3 regions of the Synechococcus sp. M16.1 genome follow, and region 2 is predicted to be linked to each of the others. Evidence: predicted binding sites of a transcription regulator. Region 2 holds the regulator's gene; each other region holds the start of a gene.

Region 1 (6,564 bases), 760 kb from region 2:
CCATCTGGGCCACAACTGCGATCTCGGCAACAACATCGTGATGTCCAATGCCATTCAGGTGGCGGGCCACGTGGTGATCGAAGACCGTGCGGTGATCGGTGGCTGTCTGGGCATTCACCAGTTCGTTCACATCGGTGGGATGGCGATGGTCGGTGGGATGACCCGCGTCGACCGGGATGTTCCCCCCTATTGCCTGGTGGAAGGCCATCCGGGCCGCGTGCGTGGGCTGAACCGCGTGGGCCTGCGGCGCCGTGGCCTGGCTGCCAACCATGACGGCGCTGAACTCAAGCAGCTTCAGGAGATCTGGACCCTGATGTATCGCTCCGACCTGGTGATTGCCGATGCGCTTCAGCAGGCCCGAAGGCAGCCCTTGCTGCCGGCGGCTGAGCATTTCTGCCGGTTCCTTGAAGCCTCCACGGGGCAGGGGCGCCGGGGGCCGATGCCGGTGCAGGGCCGCTGATGGTTCGGCTGCTGATCAGCACCGGGGAGGTCTCCGGTGATCTGCAGGGCAGCCTGTTGATTCGCGCCTTGCGGTTGGAGGCGGAACGGCGGGGGCTTGAGCTGGAGGTGCTGGCCCTGGGTGGCCCGCGCATGGAGGCGGAGGGTGCGTTGTTGATCGCCGACACCGCGCCGATGGGAGCCATTGGCCTGTGGGAGGCCGTTCCGTTGATTCTTCCCACGCTGCGGCTGCAGGCCCGGGTAGATGCGCTGTTGGAGGAACAGGCCCTTGATGGGGTGGTGCTGATCGACTACGTCGGGGCCAACGTGCGTTTGGGCACACGGCTGCGGCGCCAGCAGCCTGAGCTGCCGATCACGTATTACATCGCTCCCCAGGAGTGGGCTTGGCGCTTTGGCGATGGCAGCACCACCCGTCTGCTGGACTTCACCGACAGGATCCTCGCGATCTTTCCGGCAGAGGCCGAGTTCTATGCCGCCCGCGGTGCGGATGTGAGCTGGGTGGGCCATCCCCTGCTTGACAGCTTCCAGAACCTGCCCGATCGCGCCAGTGCCCGCCGCCAACTGGGTTTGGATCCTGAAGCGCCGGTGTTGCTGCTGCTGCCGGCCTCGCGCCTCCAGGAGTTGCGTTATCTGATGCCACCGCTGGCCCAGGCGGCAGCCCAGTTGCAGCAACGCCACCCTGATCTTCAGGTGCTGTTGCCCGCTGGGCTTGCGCAGTTCGAAGCCCCCCTGGCGGCAGCGCTGCACGAAGCCGGTGTGCGCCACGCCCGGGTGATTCCCGCTGCTGAAGCGGATGGGTTGAAAACTACCTTCTGTGCGGCGGCGGATCTTGCCCTGGGCAAATCCGGCACGGTGAATGTGGAGCTGGCCCTGCAGGGGGTTCCCCAGGTGGTGGGGTACCGCGTGAGCCGACTGACGGCCTGGCTTGCCCGCCATGTGCTGCGCTTCCAGGTGGATCACATCTCGCCGGTGAATCTGTTGCTCAAGCAGCGGTTGGTGCCGGAGCTGCTCCAGGACGAACTCACGGCTGAAGCTTTGGTGGAGAGGGCGCTTCCTCTGCTGACTGACACCCCAGAGCGCCAGGCCATGCTGGAGGGGTACGCACGGCTGCGGACCACCCTGGGTGCTCCTGGGGTCACCGAGCGGGCGGCCAAGGCCATCTTGGATCAGGTGATCGGATGAAACGAACCCTGCTGCTGCTGTTCACCTGCCTGATGCTGCTCAGCTGGCCCCAGCTCGCCATGGCTGAGCTACAGACGGCGGTCTTTGCCGGTGGCTGTTTCTGGTGCATGGAGCACGACCTGGAGCATCTGCCCGGGGTGCGTGATGCCGTGAGCGGCTACAGCGGCGGGCAGCTGGAGCGCCCCACCTACCGGCAGGTGAGCAGTGAGACGACGGGGCATCAGGAAGCGGTGCAGGTGCGCTTTGATCCGGATCAGATCAGCTACGCGGAGCTGTTGCGCAGCTACTGGCGCAATGTGGACCCCCTCGATGGCGGCGGCCAGTTTTGCGACCGCGGTGATTCCTACCGGCCGGTGATCTTCACGGCTGATGACGGCCAGGCTCAGGAGGCTGAAGCCAGTGCGGCGGAGGCGGCCCGTGAGCTCGGACAACCCCGGTCTGCTTTGAAGGTGGAGCTCCGGCAGGCGACTCGCTTCTGGCCCGCCGAGGGGTACCACCAGAACTATGCGGAGAACAACGCCGTCAAATACAACTTCTATCGGTTCAGCTGCGGTCGTGACCGCAGGCTCGACAGCGTCTGGGGCGACAACGCTCGCACCGGTAACGCCTGGGGGAAGTAGGGCTGCCGCAGCCTCATTCCTCGGCAGAGTGCCCCCGGATGCGCGCACGGTCGCTCAGCCAGATGATCACCCGTGTGATCACCCACGCGAGGGCGACACCCAGCAGGATCGAGAGCAGCGACTCCACAGCACAGCACTTGATGACACCGGCAATTGCCGGATGCTCCTCAATATGCCGATCTGATCAAGGAATGCGTGGGGACTGTTGCGATCAGTCGCTTGCTTTGGCGTCCTTGTCCTTCTCTTTTGCTGGCTGTGTCGTGGCCTGAGGCTTGGATGCCGCCTTGCAGGCCAGGGAGGCTTCCAGGCGCTGCAGCTGCGCTTCGCGCAGGGCATCGGAAATGCTGAGAGTGCGGTCAGTCATCGATTGGCGTTCTCGACGGCGGCAGGCGCAGGGCCTTGTGCGATCGAAAGGGGGCCTACGGGTCTGAAGACTGTCGAAACCTAGACGCCCACGGGTCAACGTCCAGGGAGCAAAAGTGCTTACGTCAGTGTCTGGCAACACGCCTGCGCTTCAACGCCAGCGCGATTGACGGCTTGCCAAACCCATATCGCCATGGCTATGAGTACAGGCGTACTGATTCCTGGGTGGCTCATGTCGGTTGATCACGGTGATCTCGCGGTGAAGGCGGAGGCTCCCTTTCTCCACGTCCGCCCAGGGCACTTTGTGATCGTCGCTGGAGACCAGCTCGATCAAGGGGATTGGTGGATGGGGCAGGTGCTCTTCTGCGAGGGAAGTGCTCGCCACCCCAGGCTTCCGTCGCTGTTTCAGGTGGCTGACGTGGATACGGGCGTCATCAAATGGATTAATGCCGATGCGGTCTCTGATGTGATCTGGTCGATGGATGGATGGCCCACCAGTGCGCCTGTCTCTTCCGGCTGTTGATCGAGCAGGGCTGTTGATCGAGTAGGGGCCTTGATCAAGGGGCGGTGTGTATTCGCGCGAACGGCACGGGCTTGACGGCTGTCTTATAAGTGGTTTGTAGCGGTTGCTACAAAACGTTCACCCCTTCTTGAGGGGCGCAGATGCTCCAAGCCATGGAACGGGGACTTGGATTTCTTCGAGGAACATCCAATGACTGCACTTCTCTATCGAGGCCACACCTACGCAGCAGCTCCAGCTACTCCCAAGGCCTGCGTTGAATTGACCTACCGCCGCGAGCACTACAACACCTGCCGCCAGGAACTGATTGGCGAAAGCCGCCGCACCCTCACCTACCGGGGCGTCACCTACACCAAGTAGCCCGAAGCGCCCGTTGGTTCCTGCCCCTGCCCCCTCTTAAGGGCAGGGGGTTTTGTTGGGCAGTCGGATGGGGGCAAGCCACGGTCCAAGGGAGATCCCGACATCCTGTGGGCGAACCAGTCAGCATTCGCCGATGGGATCGGATCTCACCGCCATCGTGATCTCCTCGGTGTTTCTTGGGGTGGGTTTTGTGATTGCCAAGTTCTTCCCCGAAGCCGCGTTGCTGGCGGCGGTGTTCCTGGTGGGGTTGGCGATTCTCAACGTCGCCCTTGTTCTTGTGGCCTGATGCCCAAAAAAAGAGGGGGTGTTCCCTAAGTGCCCCCACTCGACGCATTGCCCCTTCACCGAAAGAAGCCCTCGCAGGATGGCCTGGGCTCCCGTGGCTGGTCGTCGCCATTACGACAAAAAGGCCGGGCTCTGCGGGCGCCCTCGCTGCGTTGACAGGGGCCGCACTATGAAGATGTTCACTATGAACTTTTTTCCATGGCAAACGTTCGCGAGATGGTCAACACCCATCTGCCCGTCGCGCTCAAGCTGATCAACAGCGCCGCCCTGGTTGCGATCGCGCTTTCAACCCTCTGTGCTGCTGGCTCTTTGCGTGAGATGTCTGGCAGGTCTGCTGCGCCAGCGGCTGTCACTGAAGCCAACTGAGCCCGATGAAATGGAGTGATACCCCGTATCGCTCCAGGGGATTTCGCCGGCCGTTACTTGATCAAATCTGGTCGAATTCCTTAAGAAACCAACATCCAACCTGTTGAAAAGATTAAGCGCGGCAACTTGATTGATTCAGCAAGTTCTCAGTGAACAGACGGGTTTCCGGCCATCGACGATGCTTGAGCCAATGCTTACGATCAGGCGGTGAGAGGAGGGTTGTATGTATCTGCTGACCATTAAGGATGGTCTTGGCACCCGTCATATCGGTCCCTACGCGTCGCCGAAGCACGCATCGGATGATCTTGATCGGGTGTTGGAAACCTGCTCCGAGCGAGCACGGTGGCAGATTCATGCATTGGAAACCCCAGACCGCACACTCGAATTGCAGGCTGTTGCTTCCTGAGGATTTTTCGTCCGGAACCTGGGCACCCTGATCAGTTCTGACGTCGTCCTGGAAAGCCTCGGGTCAGTCCGCTGTCGATCATCAGGCCGATGCCGGCGTTGATGCAGATCAGGCTGAGGGTTCCGTACCAGAACCAGGGGCCTGCGTCCTTGCCCAGCATCTGAACCACCTTGCGGCTCACCGCCTCGCCGAACAGGCAGAGGCCCACCGGGAGCAGCAGCACCCCCAGCTGGGCCTTGATGTACCAGCGCACCGGGGAGCGGCTCATGACTGGGCCAGCACCCAGTTCACCAGGGTGCGTACGCCGTAGCCTGTGGCACCAGCGGGATTGACCCCTTTGCCCTTGTCACTCCAGACCGGGCCGGCGATGTCGATGTGGGCCCAGGCGGTGTCTTTGGCTACGAACTCCTTGAGGAACAGCGCTGCTGTGATCGAACCACCGGGCCGCGGGCCGGTGTTCTTCATGTCGGCTAGCAACGACTTCAATCCATCCCTGTAGGACTGCCGCAGTGGCATGCGCCAGAGCCCTTCACCGCCCGTCTGAGCAGCGGCATCGAGGGCCTCCGCCAGATCGTCATTGTTGGACCACAGCCCGGCCATCTCATCCCCCAGAGCAATCACGCAGGCTCCGGTGAGGGTGGCCAGATCCACCACGGCATCGGGCTTCTGCTCACAGGCGTAGAGCAGGGCATCGGCCAGGGTGAGGCGGCCTTCGGCGTCGGTGTTGTTGATCTCAATCGTCATGCCGTTGGCGGCCGTGACGATGTCGCCGGGGTGGACGGCGGAGCCATTCACCATGTTTTCGCAGGAGGCCACCACCATGTGCACCTCAATGCCGGCCGGCTTGAGTTCGGCGATGCTGCGCATGGCACCGATCACAGCGGCACTGCCGCCCATGTCGAACTTCATCATGTCGATCTGGGCCGCCCCAACCTTGAGGTTGTAACCGCCGGAATCGAAGGTGAGGCCTTTGCCCACCAGGGCAACGCGGCGTTTCACCTCGCCCTCGGGGCGATAGATCAGGTGGATGAACTTGGGGGGTAGATCGGAGCCCTGGCTCACCGCCAGGAAGGCCCCCATGCCCTTGGCTTCGCAGTCGCTGCGCTCGAGCACCTTGAGCTCAAGGCCATGGTCCTTGGCGATGCCAGCGGCCGTGTCGGCGAGGGCCGCTGGGGTGACCACGTTCGGAGGGGCCGCCACCAGCTCCCGGGCCAGTTCCACACCGGCGCAGGTGGCATTCACTGCTGCAAAGCCGCTTTCGGCGGCGGGGTCGAGGTCGATCAGCTCCAGGCCCTCGGGGATCCGGCGCGGGTCCGGCTCCTTGCGGAAGCGTTGGTCTTTGTAGAGGCAGAGCCGCACCGCTTCAGCACAGATGCGGGCGGCTTCTGTGGCCTCAGTTCCCGCCCAGGGCAGGTGCAGGCCGAGGCTGCCCTCACAACCGATGGCGGCCTTGGCGGCTCGGGCGGCGGCGCCGCGCAGGCGCTCGGCGTCGATCCCATCGCTCTCGCCCAGGCCCAGCACCACCAGGCGCTGCGGGCCCCCGCCCAGGGGCGTGATCACCAGTTGATCACCGGGCTTGCCTTTGAACTCCTGCTGCTTGAGGGCCTCGGTGATGCCGGCAAAGCGTTGTTCCAGGGCCGTTGCCGTGGCATCGACATCGCCCTGGGGCAGCCCCACCGCCAGCACATCGCCGTTCCAATCCTGCAAACCGGCGGAGGACAGGGAGAAGCGCATGGGTGGACGCATCAACAAAGGATGAGCGTAGCGATCCTGTGCGACGCCCTCGGCCCCTAAAGCTCTGCGGTGAAGGGGGTGGCCCAGCGCTGGCGGGTTTCTTTGTTAAACGGCGGCCACCAGCGTTGGATCAGCTGTTGTTCCAGGGCCCGCCGGGCGCGGGTGGCCTTGGGCACATCACAACTGAAGCGGATGCTCAGCTGAGCGCTCAGCTCACAGCGCTGCAGGGCTTCGCCGTAGGCCGCGAGGTAGGCCTTGCAGTCGTGATC
Region 2 (6,564 bases):
GCGCCAGCTCGGTGCCAGTTGCATGCGTCTGGACCTGCGGCTGAAGGCCGACACGCCCTGGCTGGAGCTGATCTGCGGTATCGACTGGCGCCAGCCCCATGAGTTGCTGCGTCTGGAGCTGCCGCTGGCGACCCCCGCCGTCCGCATCGCTGCCGACACCAGTGGAGGGGTGATCGAACGGCCGGCTGCACCGATCACGGCTCGGGAACAATCCCGTTGGGAAGTGCCTGTGATCTCCTGGTTCGCCTCGCAGTCGGCGGCTCCCGGAGGCGGGATGGCTGTGTTGCTGGACGGCCCCCAGGGTGTGGATTGGTCTTCAGACCGACTCGGCATTTCGCTGCTGCGGGGCCCGACCTGGCCAGATCCCAGCGCTGATCAGGGGTGGCATCGCCAGCGCTTGGCCCTCATGCCGTTCGCCGGCTCATGGAGCGATGCCGGCGTGTCTCAGGCGGCCATTGCCTTTCGTGAGCCCGGGTGGTGTGCGGACTTGCCGGCGGAGCAGCGTCAATGGTTTCCATCGCTGCCGATTCAACTCACGCCGGTGGGGTTGGAGCGCCATGCCGATGGTTGCGTGCTGAAGCTGCTCAATTCGGGAGCAGCGCGCTGTCGCTGGACCCCCGGAGCGGGGTGGAGGGTCCGCAGGGAAGCCGACTCAATGGCCGCTTCTGCCGTGGTGATCACCCCAGGAGAACTCGTCTCCCTGGTGGTGGATCAGTCCTCGTGATCGTCGAACGGGTCGTCGAGTGCTTTTGATGGAGGGCCAAAGGCCTGATACACGCCAAATCCGGTGAGTCCGAACAAAACGGCGAGCACGCCAATGGCGACGGACAGGGCTGGGGACGACGTTTCCATCACATCTCTCGACAGGATCAACCCCGAACCGGAGTCGGCCCCTACAGTATCGAGACTTCAAACCACCCGAGACCCAGCGTCGCCATGGCACAACGCACCCGTCTGGGAGACCTTCTCCGCCCACTGAACTCCGAGTACGGCAAGGTGGTTCCCGGATGGGGCACCACTCCCGTGATGGGCATCTTCATGGTGCTGTTCCTGGTGTTTCTGCTGGTGATTCTTCAGCTTTACAACAAGTCCCTCATCCTCGAGGGCATCAATGTGAACTGGAACGGCCTCGGCTGATCTGCACCCATGAACATCTTCGGCGTCGGTCTCCCCGAAATGGCGGTTATCGGCGCCGTTGCCTTGTTGGTTTTCGGGCCGAAACGCCTTCCCGAGCTTGGTCGGACTCTTGGTAAGACCCTGAAGGGCTTCCAATCCGCGTCCAAGGAATTCGAACGCGAGATCAACAAAGCCATGGCTGAACCGGAAGTTTCCGGTGAGGCTGCGAAGCCGGTTGAAGAACTTCCCCCCAGCGACTGAGTCGTTCCAGCGGTATGACCACTGATCTCAAGCTGGTGGTGGGTCTGGGAAATCCGGGTGCGAAATACGCCGGCACCCGTCACAACATCGGCTTCATGGCCCTCGAGCTTTTGGGTGAGCGCTCTGGGTTCAGTTTTCGTCAGCAAGCCAAGTTGCATGGTCTTGCAGCCGATACAGGGGTTGGTGAGCAGCGGCTGCGCTTGCTTATGCCTCAGACCTACATGAATGACAGCGGTCGTGCCATTCGTGCAGCTCTCGATTGGTTCGGCCTGGAGCCTCACCAATTGCTGGTGCTGGTGGACGATATGGATCTTCCGCTGGGTCGTTTGCGGTTGCGGGCCCAGGGCAGTGCCGGCGGGCACAACGGTTTGCGCAGCACCATTCAGCATCTCGGGACCCAGGCGTTCCCCAGGCTGCGGATCGGCATTGGTGCGCCGGCTGAGAACCCTGCCGAACGCCGCGCCCGAACGGTATCCCATGTTCTTGGTCCGTTCAGCAAGGCGGAGCAACCCTGTGTGGGCGCTGTTCTCGATGCTGTTCTGGATGGGATTCAACGTCTCCAGCGCCAGAGCTTTGAGCGCGCTGGAACCTGGATCAACGGGTTCCGCTACGACCTGGAGTCGGTCGACTGATGCCGGCACTTCCGGCGACAACGGCCCATTTGCGGGTGCTCCGCCAGTGTTTTCAAGCCAAGTGCGTGGAGGGTGAAGTTTCTGCTGGAGGGTTTGAGTGGCAGTTTTCCTGGGCCTTTGATCGCGGTGAACTGGTGGTGGAGCCATCCCTGGGACGTGCCCTGATCGAGGATGCCCTGAGGCGTTTTCTGGTGCGTTCTGATTACAGGCTGGAACCGGGGGGTGATTACACCTTCATGGTCCGGGCCAGGTTCTGAGCGAGAACGTCGGAGCAGGCTCAGGCCATTTCAGGCGGCATTGCAGGTGCTCCTCAAGCATCACCAAAGCTGCAACAGCATCAAGATCCACCGGTGGAATGCGCAGTCCTGCCGGCAGCATCCGTCGCCAACCTCGAGCCGGCCATAGTGCCCAGTAACGCTGTCTCGCCCTCAGGGTTGTTCCCTGCTCCGGAACCACGGTGAGATGGCCCAGCCGTTCCAGTCGCTGGATCCAGGCTCGGCTTCCCGTGCCATCGCCGATCAGGATGCGGTCGAGAGCTTGGTCTTGATTCCAGTGCTCCAACCAGGGTTCGACGGCCTCCGGGGCCAGCACATGCCCTTCGCGCACGAGGCCGAGCTGAAGATCGGCCAGCACAAGACCACATTTGCAGCGGCCTGGATCGATGACGGCCACCCGTTTCATGGGGAGGCCTGAATGGTGACGACGACAGGATCGGCACTGTCGCTGACCCCTGCGGAAATCACGTCCAAGACCACGCTTTGGCTGGGTCCTTCCATCAGGGTCTGGGCCAGTTGGGAGAGGGCTGATCCATCGAACTGAAGGCCTTCGGTCAGGGATCCCCGCCGCTGCACTTCGGCATAGGCCGAGGCCAGGAGAAGGTTCAACCGTGTGCGAATGCCCTCTGGAGTGCGTTCATCAGGTTGCAGTGTGGTGGTGGCCAGCACGTCTCCGCGTTGGGTCACCGGCCGGTTCGGACGCACCTCTGGGAAGGCGTAAACCGCTGTTTCACCTCGCAGCACATTGGTGGCTGAGCGCAGCGAGATCACCCAGGTCTCCGGTTTGCGGATGATGCTTTGCAGGCGTTCCACATCGCTGCGCGGAACGCGGATCAACTGGCGTTCGGGTGCTTCGCCAGGTCGCACTTTCCCGTAGGCCTTGAGATTGGCCTCCTGCAACAGCCTGTCGACAGCCTGTTTGGCCTGGTCCGGAGCATCGAGTCGAACCGTTGCTCTTGCCAAGGTCTGTCCGCTGCTGATCACCACCGATCCACGCCGCAAGGCGACCAGATTGCGTTCCAGTTCTTTGAGTTCCTTCTCACCGGCTCGGATGCGGCTGCGAACGCTGTTGAGTTCGGCTTCCGTGCGCTCGATGTCCGCATCGCGGGAGGCGATGTCCTGGCTGAGGCGTTCACGTTCGGCTTCGAGTTGGGCCAGCTCCTTCTGAAGAGGAGCCAGTTCGAGGCGCAGGGTGTTGGACCGTTGCTGCGATTGCTCGAGCTCAATGGCGATCCGTTTGGTTTCCGTTTGGGTCTTGTCCCGTTCCCGCTCGGCTGCCTCCAGCTGCTGACGGCTGTCTTGGAGTTTCTCCTGCAGGGCATCCAGTTCAAACAGGCCCACCCGCAACTGCCGGCTCACCAGAAGCATCAGGCCAAGTGAGAGTGCGCTGATCAGGCTGCCGGTCAACACCGTGATCAAAACGGCGGTGCGCCGTGGGCGCATGCTGAACAAACTCAGTCGCGCTTTGCCGACGCGGCTGCCCAAGCGGTCGCCCAGGGTCGACAGCACGCCCCCGAGCACCAACAGAACCAGGATCAGTGCCCAGCCGCTCATCGCTGCACAAGTCGGGCGATGGCAGGCCTAGCTGAAGCGTTTGGCCAGCGCGATCGGATCCAGAACCGTGATTTTCTTGCGGTCAATCTGAACCAGACCGGATTGACGCAAGTCTCCCAGCAGACGCGTGATTGTGACGCGTGTTGAGCCAATTGCTTCAGCGATGGCCTGATGGGACAGGCGCAGGTCGATGGTGATGCCCAGCTGATCTGCCACGCCGAAGTCCCTGCAAAGCACCAACAGGAAGCTCACCAGCCGGGATGACATGTCCCGATGGGTGAGGGTTTCAATCATCGTCTCGGTCTGCAGAATCCGGCTGGAGAGACCCTGAAGCAAGCGCAGGCCAACGCTGGTGTCTGCTTCGATGGCGGCCTTCACGGAGGTCGCTGGTGCCGTCACCATTTCGACCCGGGTGAAGGCCACAGCGTGATAGAAGCGGTCGGACCGTTGACCTGTCAGCAGTGACAGCACCCCGAAGAGGCTGTTCTCGCGGAGCAGGGCCACGGTGATTTCTTCTCCCGATTCGTAGACGCGGGACAGACGAACGGCTCCCCGGCGGATTAGATACACCCGTTCTGCGGGATCTCCAGGGAAAAAGATGGTTTTGTTGCGGTCCACCAGTTCAGTGCTGGCGCCATCGAGATCCCGGATGATCTCCAGCAGAGAGCGGTTGGCGGGCTCTGCGCTGGGAGCTGGAGCCACCATCTGCGGGGCGTATCGGCTGAAACCTCGGCTACTGGTCATGACAACCCCCTGGTGAAGCGAAGTTACGGAGCCGGCGGTGGCCGCCATGTAGCGGTTATTACGTAACGCTGCTGTGCTCGTTGAAGACCTGGCGTTGCGCCTGCATCAGGGATGTCAATCCCGGCTCCGCTAAATCCAGCAGCTCATTGAGTTGGCTGCGACTAAAGGGCGCTCCCTCCGCAGTCCCCTGGATTTCCAGCAGACGGCCATCGCCGGCCTGCACAACGTTCAGGTCCACCTCGGCTCGACTGTCTTCGCTGTAGTCCAGATCCAGCAAGGCTTGGCCATCAACCAAGCCAACGGATACGGCTGCCACCTGATCGACCAGGGGAGATCGCTCCAGCACTCCTTGTTCCACCAGTGATCGGCAGGCTTGGTCCAGGGCGAGCCATGCCCCGGTGATCGAGGCCGTCCGGGTGCCGGCGTCGGCTTGGATCACGTCGCAGTCGATCAGCAAGGTGCGCTCCCCTAGGCGCTCCATGTCGATCACGGCGCGCAGGCTTCGGCCGATCAGCCGCTGAATTTCCTGGGTGCGACCCGAGAGTTTCATCAGCTCCCGTGATTGCCGCTGTGGGGTGGATCCAGGCAGCAACCGGTATTCGGCGCTGAGCCATCCCAGCCCTTCTCCCTTGCGCCAGCGGGGAACTTTGTCCTCTAAGCAAACGCTGCAGAGAACAGCGGTTCGGCCGGTGTGAACCACAAGGGAGCTCAAGGCAAACCCCATGGGATTCCAGGTCACCGAGAACGGTCGCAACTGCTGCGGGCGACGGCCATCAGTGCGGCGTTCAGGGGATTGGCTCATTGGTGGTGTGCAGTTCGTCAAGCCTGGCAGGCGGTTGGTTCTCGCCCTGTCCAAACACCATGGGTGGTGTCAATCCCCTTGTGGAATGTGATCTCGCCGCTACATTCAAGGTCTTGCCGGGGTCGCCCGGACAGATGCTTCCGTGATGACCACAAGCCTCGCCGACCCCCAAGCCTTCCAGAATTCCCTGGATCGGGATCAGCAGGCTTTACAGCGGGCGGGCCTGAGGCCTTTGCCTGCCGTCACTGATCCGCCACCCCTACATCTGGTGGCTCCCGAAGGACAGGTGCAAGTGCATACGGCGCCCTATCGAGGCAGTTTTGCCAGTGTTCTCAGCCAGGCCATGCGAGCTGCCGGCTTGGGCAGTCGTGTTCTGATCAGTCAGTTCCTCAAAGGGGGCGTGCAGCAGGGACCGGCCGGCCGGGTGCAGCTCTGCGGAGGTCTGGTCTGGCTACGGCCGGAAGTGCCCCTCTGTCTCTCCTCGCCGGGGCATCCCGGTGGTGCGGAGGCGGTTGCTGAGGTTTGGTCCATTTGCCGCCAGCATCTGATCCAAGGAGATCTCGATCAGCTGGTGTTGGATGAACTCGGCCTGGCCGTGGCCTTCGGATACCTGGATGAAGCGGACGTGATTGCAGCCCTTGAGCAGCGGCCCGCCTCGATGGATGTGATCATCACTGGACCTGCAATCCCCGCCGGTGTGGTGGAGATGGCAGATCAAGTCACGGAGTTGCGCCGAGGTTTCTGATGCTCAAGTGCGATCGCTGGATCACTGAACAGGCCGGGCAGGGAATGATCGAGCCATTCCAGAGCGGTTTGGTCCGTCACCTGGAGCCGGAGCAGAAGCTGCGGCCAGTGCTGAGTTTTGGTTGCTCCTCCTACGGCTACGACCTACGCCTTTCTCCCCAGGAATTTCTGATCTTCCGGCATGTTCCAGGCACGGTGATGAACCCCAAGCGGTTCAACCCGGCCAACCTCGAACCCACTCCCCTGCATGAGGATGAAGACGGGCGATATTTCATTCTCCCGGCCCATTCCTATGGCCTCGGTGTGGCCTTGGAGAAGTTGCGGGTTCCCCCCAACATCACCGTGATCTGTTTGGGCAAGAGCACCTATGCCCGCCTTGGAATCATCGTGAACACCACCCCGGCAGAAGCGAGCTGGGAGGGTCACCTCACCCTTG
Region 3 (6,564 bases), 520 kb from region 2:
CTAGGGTCTTTGTTTTCTTTAGTGATTTGCTCTTCTTTACGCTAATGATCGAAACAGATCCTTTTGGATCAACCCCATCAGATGTTCCGTAGTAATCATTTGGCTCACCTTCATTGGCTACCACAATTTTCTTGCCATCAGAACTCCAATCAATGGAGTCCGGCAAAAAACCGACATTAGTAGTGAATTTTTCGCGCAGTTCGTTCCTTTTGTTGAATCGAAAAACACTGACGCTGCCTGCTTCCGTCTTGCTAGGGGATTCAGCCACAGCAATATAACGACCAAAGGCTGCAACAGATTGAACACTACCCTCGAATTCTTTTTCCAGAACCACCTCTGGATTTTGGAAGTTTGCGTCGTACTTGACAAAGCTCACGGTGTTGTCCCCACCGCAGACCGCAGCAATACTCGCACCAGGGACCCAGGACACAATCTCCGCGCCACCAAGCTCAATGCTGACGGGTGTGTTGTTCAAACCAGCCACAAGCCCAAAAATAAGATCTCAACACTTAGTCAATCAACTAAACGACTGACAGAATTTAATACAAGTGAAACAACCGGTTATCGATTCATTAAATGAGCAAAAACAACATCATTGATGTGATCCAAATCACATGGTTGTCACCACTAAACATCAACGCCGCAACGAGGCTCTCCACTTGATAGGTGATGGTGGTGTTGATAACCGTGACGCTGCTATCAATCTCCTGGATCGGCTGTAATCAGTATTTGACGCAGCTGGTTTTAGGGGTGTGACTAATCCATCAGCCAATCAAAATCGTCATCCCAGTCCTGATCCCTACCGCTATTTCGCTTGCGCTTCTTGGGTTTGGCTGGTTCCAAGAGCAACGGAGGTGGCGGCAGCAAGAACGGCAGGACCGGTATCTCCTGGTTTCTCACTTGATAAGGAATCACCTGCAGGCGGATGGGCTCCGCCCCCTCTGCAGGCAGTGCTGTCAACACCAATAACGCCAGCAATGCCCTTCGCACGCCCCACCTGAAAGATGGCCAACATTCTCGACGACATCTGTGATGACGGTCCTGTGTTGTCACCAAGGCTGTCCCGACCTAAGGGCATCACCAAGCGTCAGGTGGAACGCTGCATCCATGAGCTTTCAGAGCATTGGTCTGATGAGCAGCTCAATGATGTGATCGACATGTTCCAAGCCCACGGCCTGCTGTGATCAAGAGGAAACTCAAATAAACAACTGTCAATAGATGCCTGGCATACCAAGCCAATCGTCTTCACAGTGCGTGGAATCGACCTTGTCCGATGCTCCGCCGTCTTTCCGTAGGACTGTTGGCTTCTGCTCTGGCTATCGCTCCGTTGCCTACTAAGGCACAGGACGGCACCGCAGAAGACCTTGGTGATGTGATGAGCATCAGCCTCAAGGACGTCGTCGGATTAACTCTCAGAGCAATCCGCGATCTTGTCGCGCCAATCAGGTCCCAGCTCAGCTGCCAGCTCCTTCTCTAACAATCTCAGGTACCGCTTCCGCTGCCCTGACTCTCCGCCGACCCAAATCGGAATCTCTTTCGTGGTTTGACTCATGTTCAGAACCTTCCCACATCGAGAGGTCAGCTTGTAGTTCACCATCGATTTCGGTTTACACAGTAAAGGCTGCCCACATACCAACCAGCGCAGATTATTTTTATCCCTCAATATCTTGGAAAGCAACCCTCTCTAAAACTAAGCAGACATTTGATCTTCATAAACAGCGAGCTCTTTTTCTAACTCCACTATCTTGCTCATAAGATTGTCATTGTGTGAGCAAATAGAATCTGGGTGCAGGCACTCTACGCGGTAAAGCATCAATCGAAGAATCATGATCTCTTCTCTCAGGTGCCAGCTCATGCCAAACAAGAATTAAGCGTAGAGATCATGACTAGCGCCTTGGGAATCCGCATCCTCAGAATCTTCAAATGTCCGCAAATGAGCATCAGCAAGCTTCCGGTCCAATGCCTCTATTTTACGCAAAAGAGGTCCATAGAGCTCTCGAGCACTGGGGCCTGGGGGAAGAAATGCTTCTCGGTAAAGCATCAGCTGAATTATCTCGTTCTCGGCCGATCGAGAATCATTCAAAACAAATACAGGCTCGTCGTACAAATGAACAGTGCACGAATTTCAAAAAATCATCTGTACCAGCAGAACAATGTGCTGAACTCAACAACACAAACCGTGGCGGTAGTTACAAGTCAAAGGCTGAGGCCTCGTCCTCCGCCTCCGTTAATCCTTCCACTCAGCTACAGATTTCATCGGGCGAATCAGTGCTTTCATCCCGTTTTCTTGGTGGTGAGCATTGGTCGCTGAAAGTTCTGAGCGAATCCACCTCATGCAATACAGGAGGGGGGAGTACATCCTGAACCGACTGCAAGCTCAAATGGCGATCAACAAGGTTGTGAGCCTCACCTACAGAGGCATTACCTACGAGAAACGGCTCTAGTCCAACTGAGACAGATGTTCACCCACAGCTGACGGGTCAATTCCACTAGAAATTGCTAAAGGACGCTCTTATGAGGGGTCTCCTCAATGGAGGGAGCTCCAATGTCTGAACGTTCAATGCGAAGTCGCCTCACCTACAGCGGTGCAACAAGTCGAACCTATGCAGAGTCTTTGCATTGGGGCATTAGATGGGAAGGGCTACGCAGCAAATGGTTCAGCCGCTATGGGCGCTGGGCTGAAGCAGAAGAGTGCCTGGCCCGCCTTGACTACCTGGAGCGGGAATACGCTGGAGAGGTAAAGCAGGGCTGCTAGTAGCGATTAGCAAACTCAGTCAGCGATAGAAGTGGTTAATGTTTCTTAACATCGCATTGAATAAGCAGTGATCGCAGGTCTTTTCCCAATCGCTTACGCAGCTGTCTTGACGTGCTTGCTCCTGCAGGCTTTTCGGATGATGCGCCCATCGTCGACTTCTAAACCCAGCACTTCGAACGACCGAACAGGTCTCAAAACCACACACCCAGAATTGCTGGATGAGAACGGTGAGGTGACCAACGAAGAGCTTTGGGCTGTTCGCTTCTCGGACGAAGGCTTAGTTCTCCCTGAGGCATGAGCATCGAATTATGGATTCAGCCAGTAGGGTCCGTTGACTCTCAGGTCAGCCTCACGTGAATCGTCACCCGAATCTGGCCTTTTTTGGCGGCACCGTAATCATCGCCATCATGGTTATGGCTGCTTTTGCCAACGTCGCCAATGCTGGCGGTTGCTCCTACAGCAAGTCCAAATCAGCCGAAGCAACAACAGAAGAAATCAAAGACACAGGAGATAAAAAGGCTGAGGTTGAAGCCTGATGACCGACTATTCATCAGCCATCACTGCACTCGTCATCGTGACAGTGGTGATCTCTGCGGCAGTCGTTTACGTCCTGGCTCAGCCCACTGACCTGCCGAGATACAAGGAGAACGATCCAAGATCTAAAGAGGACGACCGCTGAATGTCGATCACCTTGGCGTTCCCATGGGCCGTCAGACCCTTCTATCGGCTGGGCTCCTGAAACCGGGCAAGGCAGGAAACCCAGGGCTCGCTTTAGGCGTATAGTTTATTTGTAGCAACCGCTACATCACGTTCACCCCTTTTGAAGGGGCGCAGACACTCCAAGCCACGGAACGGGGACTTGGAATTTTCTGAGGAACTAACCATGACTGCTCTTCTCTACAGAGGTCACTCCTACGAGGCTCCAGCAGCCTCGCCCAAAGCTTGTATTGAGCTGACCTACCGCCGCGAGACTTACAACACCTGCCGCGAAGAAGTCGCTCACAATGCTCATCCAAGCCTGACCTACCGCGGTGTTTCCTACGCCAAGTGATCAAGGCTTAATCAGAAGATCCCAAGCCCCTGCCCGCGGCGGGGGTTTCTTTTTGCCTCTGAGGCAGCTCCGACCTCGCAAAAGGAGATGGGCTGGGTAACAGACTCAAGCGGCAATACGCTGTTCCATGGGCGTGAAGTCCCATCCAATCGGCGACTGAATTGGATTCAGTTTTTTGTGCTCTTCGTATAGCTCTTCGATCTCTTTACAGGCCGAGCAATAGGCAGACCATCCAGTCATTCGGCGTGGATTTGATCGCCCGCGTTGGTCAATCGCTTGATCAACAGTGACTCCCTCTGTTTCTGCTTGTTCAAATGCGCTTAGCAATGGAATTTGTGCGTCGAGAACCTTGATATCGAATCCTTCAAGGCATTCTTTGGCGTTTTTAGCTGCAGCTTCTTTGCGTGAGTCAACTTTTACAAGTAGCGCAGCATAGGGGATCTTATATTTGTTTATTGTCTGCGCCATCTCAATTGTCAATTCAATTGATCTACTTTGTGTAGTTGTAGGCAGCAAAATAAAGTCAGCACCTTCTACCAAATTCTTCATCTCTTCTTCGTTGGTGCTTGCTTGCCCATCTGTAATGACAATCTCAGCCAATCGAGTCGCTTTAGCTGCTGCTTCAATCGGGACAACTGGGCAAGGCAAGAGGCCTCTGGCGCCATAGGCAGTCGCAGATCTGTTGCGGTCGGCATCAACCAGCACGACCCGTTTTTGCTGATGGCTCCAGCTTGCGGCTATGTGAACGCTGCTACATGTTTTTGCAACACCACCTTTCTGACCAAAAACAGTGATGAACATCAGGCGGCAGCCAATGACTTATTCTCAGGATCGCGTTTTTTCTACGGAAGGCAATACTTGGGTTGTTTCGGCTTCAGCCCTGTCAGTGTCACCCAGCTTCCGGTCCTGCGTTGTTATTGGATTGGCTACTCAAGCGATCCCCATCATTGGAGCTAGCCACTCGGCATGAAGTGCTGCGAGCACTGACATGTCGAAGGCATGAACCGCTGGATTGGTCTTATCTGCCACCCACAACAGGCCAAAAGGAGCATTGATCGCCAGCTGAAGCCGCCAGCGCCAGGTGATGAGCATCCAAGCCTTCAGAAGGATCGGGTTCTTGATCACGGCTGAGCTGGACCCAAGGTGCGGACCCTATCTAGCTATGCGCCCATATCGCTGATCAACCCACCTCTCTCTTCTGTCATCCCTGTGCTTATAGATAAAGCAGCAGGTCGATCCTTCAGCTCCACATCACCAAGGATGCAGGTGCCGCCAAGGACACCCAAAGACAGAGCCGCCGTCACTCAGCGAACTCATCATCCGCCCAACTCAGAGCTCAAACGGAGAGCAGCTCCCAGCACCCACCCGCTTAGGAGTACGACAAGCAAGACGTAGAGAGACCGAATAGACAGCGGATGCTTCGCAAGGTCAGTACCTCATAGAGGATTTCGACGTCCTTGTAGAGGTGACTCAGACATTGGTCACACCCACCTACGTCACTGATGCTCTTTGGTTCTCTTGCATCCGTTGTGATCGCCACCTGCTACGACGGCGATACCTGCACCACCACAACAGGCGAACGGGTTCGACTGGCCTGCATCGACACCCCTGAACTAGTTGGGATGAGAGCTGAGCCAGTGCCAGCCAGAGCTGCTCGAGACCATCTGAGAAGTCTTGTGGTGGGCAAGAAGGTTGGGATCCGTCGGATCACCAAGGACCGCTACGGACGAACGGTGGTGGAGTTGTTCCTAGGGACGACAAACGTTCAGCAAGAGATGGTCGTCAGTGGCCACGCAGAGATCTACTGGAGGTATCAAGATCAATGTTCTTGGACAGAGGGTCGATAAGGGACCGGCGTCATCAGCAAAATGACGACATGAAACGACTACTGCTGCTCTTGGCCCCACTGGTGTTGGCAGATCCAGTCATTGCCTTTGATGGGGGTTGGTATGACAAAGAGGAAAAGCCGAAACTTTCTACTGATCAATCAGAGACTCTTGCAAAGTATTCAGAGTTTCACCAATCCTGCATGGACATCCAAATGACCATGTGGGGAGAGGTTGCAGAATTAATGGAAGTTCTGGCTACAGCACACTGCCCTCACTGATGGCTTGAGCCATCCCGTAAACCAACGTGCTTTTGCTGGCTCCTGTTGCCCCGCCAAGGACGACCAGTGAGCCGCGCATGCCGAATTGATCAATCAACCAGTCGTCTGGTTCTTTGTCTTTAAGAAAGTCCGCCGCGCTCGGCACTTTCCCTACATCCCCAAGGGGGGGGCCCTCGGCAGGAAGGCTTGCTCGTATGCGAGTCATCTCGGCTCGCATGTGGCCGAGGACTTCTGGCTCTTCGGCGGCGGCGGCCTCTTCTAAAAACTCTCTGGGGTCATCCATGTCCTGTCTCCTTGGACGGTCTGCAAGCGATTGGTTCTCCGAACTGGTTGCACTCGCCCAGCTCGTTGCGGCGGAACTCCTCCACCGCTCTGCACATCCACCACAGCGTTTTCAACGCACGGTCGAGGACGGCTTTTCTCTCCCGTAGGCAGGGCCGCGCGCGGGCCAACTTGCCGACGGTTTTTCGGAAGGCATTTGTCGCCTCGTAGGTCTCCAACGCCAGCGCAAAATCCCTGCGCATCTCATCGGGCCGCAGAAACTCAAATGGCGGAACCGCTAAAGCGCGATCGATGTCAGCAATGGCCTTCTCAATCTCCTCGGCAGCAAGGCGACCGACCTTGTCCATCGGGGGCGCTGTGGCCCCCAGA

What was found. The regulator NtcA, encoded in region 2, controls nitrogen genes in cyanobacteria. The targets are predictions, from matches to a motif close to GTANCNNNNGNTAC.
Region 1: SynM161_RS09305 (DUF4278 domain-containing protein) is a predicted target of NtcA. The motif match lies at 3,244-3,257, and genes of this name have one in related genera.
Region 3: SynM161_RS04320 (DUF4278 domain-containing protein) is a predicted target of NtcA. The motif match lies at 3,546-3,559, and genes of this name have one in related genera.

The regions. Positions count from the first base shown of each region.
Region 1 covers NZ_CP047954.1:1,605,408-1,611,971, reverse strand. Annotated here, with positions in the region: gene lpxA (acyl-ACP--UDP-N-acetylglucosamine O-acyltransferase) at 1-460, shown strand, start outside; gene lpxB (lipid-A-disaccharide synthase) at 460-1,641, shown strand; gene msrA (peptide-methionine (S)-S-oxide reductase MsrA) at 1,638-2,261, shown strand; gene SynM161_RS09315 (hypothetical protein) at 2,473-2,625, opposite strand; gene SynM161_RS09310 (DUF3104 domain-containing protein) at 2,857-3,147, shown strand; gene SynM161_RS09305 (DUF4278 domain-containing protein) at 3,337-3,504, shown strand; gene SynM161_RS09300 (hypothetical protein) at 3,638-3,790, shown strand; gene SynM161_RS09295 (hypothetical protein) at 3,988-4,155, shown strand; gene SynM161_RS09290 (hypothetical protein) at 4,379-4,561, shown strand; gene SynM161_RS09285 (hypothetical protein) at 4,593-4,829, opposite strand; gene SynM161_RS09280 (leucyl aminopeptidase) at 4,826-6,295, opposite strand; gene SynM161_RS09275 (GIY-YIG nuclease family protein) at 6,352-6,564, opposite strand, start outside.
Region 2 covers NZ_CP047954.1:249,538-256,101, forward strand. Annotated here, with positions in the region: gene SynM161_RS01245 (glycoside hydrolase family 38 C-terminal domain-containing protein) at 1-724, shown strand, start outside; gene psbN (photosystem II reaction center protein PsbN) at 712-852, opposite strand; gene psbH (photosystem II reaction center phosphoprotein PsbH) at 937-1,137, shown strand; gene SynM161_RS01260 (TatA/E family twin arginine-targeting protein translocase) at 1,147-1,377, shown strand; gene pth (aminoacyl-tRNA hydrolase) at 1,392-2,009, shown strand; gene SynM161_RS01270 (DUF3146 family protein) at 2,009-2,266, shown strand; gene SynM161_RS01275 (resolvase) at 2,244-2,690, opposite strand; gene SynM161_RS01280 (DUF3084 domain-containing protein) at 2,687-3,838, opposite strand; gene ntcA (global nitrogen regulator NtcA) at 3,866-4,582, opposite strand; gene rph (ribonuclease PH) at 4,641-5,384, opposite strand; gene SynM161_RS01295 (cob(I)yrinic acid a,c-diamide adenosyltransferase) at 5,530-6,129, shown strand; gene dcd (dCTP deaminase) at 6,129-6,564, shown strand, end outside.
Region 3 covers NZ_CP047954.1:771,635-778,198, reverse strand. Annotated here, with positions in the region: gene SynM161_RS04340 (choice-of-anchor I family protein) at 1-475, opposite strand, end outside; gene SynM161_RS04335 (hypothetical protein) at 1,005-1,184, shown strand; partial or broken gene SynM161_RS12000 (carbamoyl-phosphate synthase) at 1,274-1,414, shown strand; gene SynM161_RS04330 (DUF2973 domain-containing protein) at 2,823-3,053, shown strand; gene SynM161_RS04325 (hypothetical protein) at 3,109-3,291, shown strand; gene SynM161_RS04320 (DUF4278 domain-containing protein) at 3,639-3,806, shown strand; gene SynM161_RS04315 (ParA family protein) at 3,912-4,607, opposite strand; gene SynM161_RS04310 (hypothetical protein) at 4,737-4,898, opposite strand; gene SynM161_RS04305 (thermonuclease family protein) at 5,309-5,653, shown strand; gene SynM161_RS04300 (hypothetical protein) at 5,683-5,913, shown strand; gene SynM161_RS04295 (AAA family ATPase) at 5,891-6,196, opposite strand; gene SynM161_RS04290 (hypothetical protein) at 6,189-6,542, opposite strand.